Regions from separate parts of the Synechococcus sp. KORDI-100 genome, predicted to be linked through region 2. Evidence: predicted binding sites of a transcription regulator. Region 2 holds the regulator's gene; the other holds the start of a gene.
The links. Region 2 encodes NtcA, which controls nitrogen genes in cyanobacteria. Its sites were predicted from a motif close to GTANCNNNNGNTAC; they were not measured.

Region 1 (3,345 bases), 1.3 Mb from region 2:
CCCAGCCGAACCTGCCGGGCCTGGTTGAAGAACTCACACCTCGTGAGCTGGAGGTGGTGGCGGCCGTGTCCCATGGCCTCAAAAACAATTCAATCGCCGATCGGCTCGGTGTGTCCGTGGAGACGGTGAAGACCCACGTCGGCAATGCCATGGACAAACTCGGGGCCCGTGATCGGACCCAGATGGCTGTGACGGCGTTGCTCTACGGCCTGATTGATCCAAAGGGTTTCGGCTGAGCGAACAAAACTTTTTGCGTCCCATGTCATGCATGGGTTTTGACGTGACCAATCATGAATGGCGTGTCTGTTGTGGTTGATCAGGATCGCCAGGTTTCCTTGATTGGCTCATCAAAAGTTGATGATCAATCTGTCAGCAGCGTTGCAATTCTGTGCTGCATGCCTGAGACATTCGTGTGATTCATACGACCACGTTTGAATGATGTCTGGCCGTCGTGACGGTGGTTCGCGGCGCTCTTCGTGCTGCCATGTTGATTAAGCTCCGCTGCACATCAATCGAGCACCCATCCATGCAGGCAGTTTTGAATGGCACTGTGATTGCTGAGAGCGACGACATTGTGATGGTGGATGGCAACCCCTATTTCCCCCGCTCTGCAATGCGAACGGAGTATTTTCGCGAATCCACGCACAGCACGGTCTGCGGTTGGAAGGGAACCGCTCGCTATTGGGATGTCGTCTTCGGTGAGAAGGTGATCCGCAATGCCGTCTGGGCCTACGACGATCCCAAACCGAAGGCTGAAACCATCCGTGAACGGTTTGCTTTCTATCGAGGCAAGGGGGTCGATCTTGCTTGATCAGTCTGTCTTCACCCTGTCAGTGATCACGTGCCTAGCTCTCGATAGGGTTGTCGTCACCAAGGGCTTGGCGGCGGCGAAGTTCAAACTGCAGTTGTCGCAACTTCTCAGCGTTTTTCGTGTTTTCACCTTCCGTCCAGTGTTGCGGGTGAGCTAGCCGCGATTGAAGCTCCGCAATGTGGCCGATGAGTTGTCTCGCTGGGTCCTCGGAGTCTTGGGACACTCCCACTATGAACGGGTTGGCGACAGGGTCACTCAGAGGTTGTACTCATGCTGCTGGCTGCTCTGCGTTCCTCCTGGCTTATGCGTCTGATCGCGGCGTGACGAAAGGCGCGTTCTAGCTTGGTGAGTCGCGGTTGTTTGTCTTTCATGGCAGCTTCCCCGCGCTCTTTTGCCGCGTTGATGAAATCATCTGATTTGGTTCCTTTCAGCCCGGCCATTTTCTTTCCGTTGTTCTGCTTCCACCATGACCAATCCTGAGGTCATTGGTTGCCAAACAAAAGCCCTTCTTTCGGATTGGTGCCAAGAGAGGACGTCTTGTTTTGTTTGATCAGCGACCGGGAGTGCGACTAGAATTCCATTAAAAAAGCCCCGCGGGGGCGGGGCGTTCGTGCTTTCAGACTGAACTCACTTGGCGTAAGAGACGCCGCGGTAGGTCAGGGAAGGCTTTTTGCTGGCGACGGCAGTTTTGGTTTGCACGTAGCGCTGGCCGCGGTAGGTCAGGGTCATTGGAGGTTCCTCGAAGCAAGCTCAGGTCCCCGTTCCATGGCCTGAGTCGAACTGCGCTCCGCGAGGTGCGGAGTGAACGTTTGGTAGCTGTCGCTACAAGACCTTTATACGACTGCCGTCTACCGTCCTGTCGTTCACTCTGATACCAAACCTCCTTCAGGTCCGCCGGTTCTGTTGAACTCCCCAATGAAGGAGGCCGCCCCTCCCGGATGGAAGAGACGGCCAACGTCGCTCGTTCGTGCATGGCTCAACCCGTGAACAGCAGATGAAGCGAATGATCAGGGTTGGAAGCGTCTGGCTGATGGCGCCTGGGGCCAGGGAGTCCAGAGGTTAGGCCGGCATCCTGCGGGGCACCTTGATCTTGGGCGGTGCAGAGGATGGTCGACTGGTCGGACGGACCGCTGTTGTCGTTCCAGACGAAAGGCCCACGCATGGGTGGAAACTGTTGGAGCAGGGGCCGAGAGTCAGGCTGCTTCTCAGGTGTGCTCAGGTGGAGTGTCGGCCGTCATGGGCTCCTCCGATCTCAATGACCACAGTTTTGGCGCGCGCGGACACAAAGGCAATCGGTGTTAAAGCGCATTGCGAACAGAGCCTGTTTCGATCGAGATTGGGAATGCCGTGCCGTCTTTCCGTGATGTGAGAGGGTGGTAGAGAACCTTTTCCGTTCAATTTTTTGACCATTTTCATTGGAAATCTCTCCTGGGATGCTGAGAGAGAAGACCTGCAGCATCTTTTCGGGCAATACGGAGAGGTAACCAAATGCTCAATGCCGCTTGATCGTGACACCGGTCGCAAGCGTGGATTTGCCTTTGTGGATCTCAGTCAGGAAGCGGATGAAACCAAGGCCATTGACGATCTTCAGGACGTCGAATGGATGGGTCGCAACATTTCAGTTCGCAGGGCGGAGCCGCGCCGTTAATGAAGCCTGTTCTCAGGAGCCGAGAATGGCTGTGCATTCCAGCCGTTCCTGGCTGGCGTCACGACGTTCCAGCCGCAGGCTGATCAGTCTGGCCAGGTAGTCCGCATCGTCTTTAACACCGCAAAAGCGACCTGAGCCCCAGGTGTTGAGCCAGGGAAGTCCCAGAAAATAAAGGCCTGCGCTCTGGGTCACCCCTCGATCATGGGCGGGTTGGCCGGCACCGTCGAAGACCGGCGCATCGATCCAGCTGAAATCACTGCGGTACCCGGTGCACCAGATCACGGCTGCCAATGGATCCGTTCGGAGATCGAGTCCGGGATCCGGCTTCGGTGTCGGCTGCCAGCAAGGTGAGTAGGCCGGCTCAAGTGGGGCCTCGATCTGTTCCTGTTGGATCCAGCTGTCAATGCTGCTGCGAATACGGCAATACACCGCATCGGCCTGGTCAAGGCTGTCACCAAGGTCGTTGGCAAAGCCAAGGTGTTCTGCAGTGATCTCGCCGAGTCGGCCGTGCAGCTGCATTCCCTCGAGAGCTCGACGTCGCAGATCGATCTCGCGCCCCCCATCGCGACCGGTGAGGTAGTGATTCGTTTTGGCGCGAACGCTGCGCGGGTCTGCATGTTCGCTGATCGGCATCGAGTAGTAGCCCATGCGATCGAGCCAATCGACGACGTCTCGGCCTCGGTATCGGCGTGGTGAACGTGGAGCGCTTCCCACACTCAGATGCACGGTTCTTCCGGCCAGAAAAAGATCCTCGGCAATCTGGCTTCCGGACTGACCACTTCCCACCACCAGGACCGGTCCCGGCGGCAAGGCGTCAGGGTTGCGGTAATCCCGTGCATCAAGCTGAAGGATCGAGCCTGGGAGCCTTTCGGCCAGGGGATGCCTC
Region 2 (3,345 bases):
ACCTCGTCGCAATTCAGTCACCTGGTCGGCCATGGACATCACGCTGGCGGGAATGGCAGGTCCGGTGATGATCACATCCATCGAGCCGGGCCGCTGCTCAAGAGCGTCAATCAACTCCTGCTCATCGAGATAACCCAACGCCACCGCAAGTCCTGGTTCATCAAGCACCAGTTGATCGAGATCGCCTTGCATCAGGTGGTGACGGCAGGTGTGCCACACCTCTGCCACTGCCGGCCTGGCCTGCTCAAGACCAGCTTCCGACAGGCAGGCCTCAACGTCTGGCCGCAACCAGGCCAGCCCCCCACAGAGATTGACGCAACCGGCAGGACCCTGCTGGACACCACCCTTGAGGAATTGTGCGATCAACACCCGACTTCCGAGCCCCGCTGCACGCACCGCCTGACTGAAGACCGTTGAAAAACTGCCCCGATAGGGAGCGGTATGCACCTGCAGCTGACCTTCAGCCTCGACAAGATGCAGTGGAGCCCTCGAGGGAACCGACGGCAGGGGAAGCAAACCGGCTTGATCAAGGACCAGCGAGTCCTGGCTGGGGAGCTCCGCCGATTGAGTGCGCGTGGATTTCAGGCTGGCGGTCATCACGGTGATGGTCAACCGGACACCCCGGAAGACCTTGAATGTAGCGGCGAGTTCATGAGGATCAAGCCCATTGACACTACCTGTGGTGTGCTGTCCAATCATTCCATGAGTGATCAATTCGCTTCTCGCCGAGACGGCCGCGACATCAACGACTTGAGACCCTTCAGCGTCAGCTGGAACCCCATGGGATTCGCACTCAGCTCACTGATCGTTCAGACGGGCCAAACCTCAGTGCTGTGCAGTGTCTGCCTGGAGGACAAGGTGCCCCGCTGGCGTCAGGGAGAGGGGCTGGGCTGGATTTCAGCCGAGTACCGGCTCCTGCCCGGCTCCACGCCTGAACGCCAGCCAAGAGAACTCATGAAACTGTCGGGTCGCACGCAGGAGATCCAACGCTTGATTGCCCGAAGTCTGCGAGCCGTCATGGACATGCAGGCCCTTGGCGAACGCAGTCTGCTGATCGACTGCGATGTGATCCAGGCCGATGCCGGCACCAGAACGGCGGCGGTCACAGGAGCCTGGCTTGCCCTGCGTCACGCGACAGACGTTCTGCTGGATCGTGGCCTGCTCGAACGCGACCCACTGATCAATCAGGTCGCTGCTGTGTCCGTTGGCCTGGTCGATGGAACGGCCCTGCTCGACCTGGACTACAGCGAAGACAGTCGAGCGGAGGTGGACCTGAATGTGGTGATGGCGTCTGATCGACGACTGCTTGAAATCCAGGGGACAGCCGAACGGGCTCCATTCAGCCGCGAGCAACTGAATCAACTCCTTGATCTCGCCGAACCCGGCCTGCAGAGCCTGTTCTCCGCCCAAACAGAGGCCTACATCCGCTCCAGAGCCTGAAGCACCGGGAAGACGGCAGACAAATAGTAATGACTGTTACAGGATGAACCTTCGTCGATCCTTAGCTTCCTGAGAGGAAGATTGATCCAAGCGGCGAAACCATGAATGCAGCCAGCAGTGGTTTCACTCGCTACTCCCCAACCGTGCCTCCATCAGCATTGGCGTCGCAGGCTCCCTCGAGCCGCTCCTTGCTCGATGTGATCCGTGATCTCGATGGTGCCAGCAGCGAACTGGTGGAACGCAATAAGACAATCTTTTTCCCAGGTGATCCAGCGGAGCGCGTCTACCTGATCCGCCGTGGAGCGGTTCGCCTGTCCCGCGTCTATGAATCAGGTGAAGAAATCACCGTGGCTCTTCTTCGAGAAAACAGCCTGTTCGGGGTGCTCTCGCTGCTGACGGGACATCGATCCGACCGCTTTTATCACGCTGTCGCCTTCACCCGCGTTGAGATGGTGACCGCCCCCGCAGCCTCCGTTCGCGCTGCAATCGAAGCGGACACCGCCGTTGGCCTGCGACTGCTGCAGGGACTGTCCAGTCGGATCCTTCAGACGGAAACGATGATTGAGACCCTCACGCACCGCGACATGTCCTCCCGTCTGGTGAGTTTCCTGCTGGTGCTTTGCCGAGATTTCGGTGTCCCTGATGACCTCGGCATCACGATCGACCTTCGCCTCTCTCACCAGGCGATCGCTGAAGCGATCGGATCCACCCGCGTCACGATCACCCGCCTGCTGGGAGACTTGCGCCAATCAGGATTGGTGCAGATTGATCGCAAGAAGATCACCGTGCTGGATCCAATCGCTCTGGCCAAGCGGTTCAGCTGAACAGGTCATGCCTGCAGGGAGTAGCCAGTGAGCGGCTGGCTGCTCGTCCTGTCGTTGCTCATCCTCGGTGGAGTGCTCTCGACCCTTGGCGATCGTTTGGGAAGCCGGGTTGGCAAAGCTAGGCTGAGCTTATTCAATATGCGACCTCGGCGTACAGCCGTTGTCATCACGGTTCTCACCGGCAGCCTGATCAGTGCCCTCTCCCTTGGCCTGATGCTGCTGGTGAGTCGCCAACTACGCGTCGGCTTGTTCGAACTCGACGCGCTGCAGCAGAAGCTCAATGAGAGCCGACAGCAACTGAAAGTCAATCTGGCGGAACTCGAACAAAACAGAATCGCCCTTGCCTCTGCCGAAAAGGATCGACGGACGGCCCGAGCTGAAACTCAGGAGGTGGAGAGGAAGCTTGAGGAAGCCAAGCAGCGGGCCGGTCGGCTGCGTGAAGAACTCGCACCACTGCAGGCCCAACGTCAGACCCTGGAAGCTGAACGCGATCGGCTCAGTCAAGACATCGCAGCTCGTGACGCCGATATTCGACGCACCGAAACAGAGCTCGCGGCCGTCCGCAATCGCATCAGCGCTGGAGAGACTGAACTGAAACAGCTGGAACGCAATCTGATCGCCTTGCGGCGTGGGGATGTTGCTCTCAGCAGTGGACAGACCCTGGCCACTGCCACCGTGCGTCTGGATGATCCCAGCCAGGCCAAGCAGGTGATCGATCGCCTGCTGCAGGAGGCGAATCTGACGGCTTATGGGCGGGTTCTGCCGGGCAACAAACCAGACAAACAGATCATTCTTGTCCCCCGCAGTGATGTGGAGAGGCTCCGCAAAATGATCAGCAAACCTGGAACCTGGGTGGTGTCGATGCGCTCCGCCACAAACGTTCTCAGGGGAGAGGCCATCGTTTACGCCATTCCTGATGTCCGCCCCAATCGCACGGTTGCCCGTCAGGGAGAAGTGCTGGCCAGCGCCACTCTGGACGCGACAAAGCGGACTCCAGACACCATCCGAACCAGCATGAACCTTCTGCTGGCCTCCGCTTTCGCCGAGGTGAGGCGGAGGGGCTCGCTGACGGAGGGGCTGC

Region 1: KR100_RS15030 (DUF4278 domain-containing protein) is a predicted target of NtcA. The motif match lies at 1,624-1,637, and genes of this name have one in related genera.

Annotation. Positions count from the first base shown of each region.
Region 1 covers NZ_CP006269.1:1,894,796-1,898,140, reverse strand. Annotated here, with positions in the region: gene KR100_RS09675 (response regulator transcription factor) at 1-236, shown strand, start outside; gene KR100_RS09670 (DUF427 domain-containing protein) at 527-811, shown strand; gene KR100_RS09665 (hypothetical protein) at 1,063-1,251, opposite strand; gene KR100_RS15030 (DUF4278 domain-containing protein) at 1,439-1,540, opposite strand; gene KR100_RS09655 (RNA-binding protein) at 2,214-2,459, shown strand; gene KR100_RS09650 (MSMEG_0569 family flavin-dependent oxidoreductase) at 2,472-3,345, opposite strand, start outside.
Region 2 covers NZ_CP006269.1:545,131-548,475, reverse strand. Annotated here, with positions in the region: gene KR100_RS02585 (cob(I)yrinic acid a,c-diamide adenosyltransferase) at 1-597, opposite strand, end outside; gene rph (ribonuclease PH) at 703-1,440, shown strand; gene ntcA (global nitrogen regulator NtcA) at 1,542-2,264, shown strand; gene KR100_RS02570 (DUF3084 domain-containing protein) at 2,292-3,345, shown strand, end outside.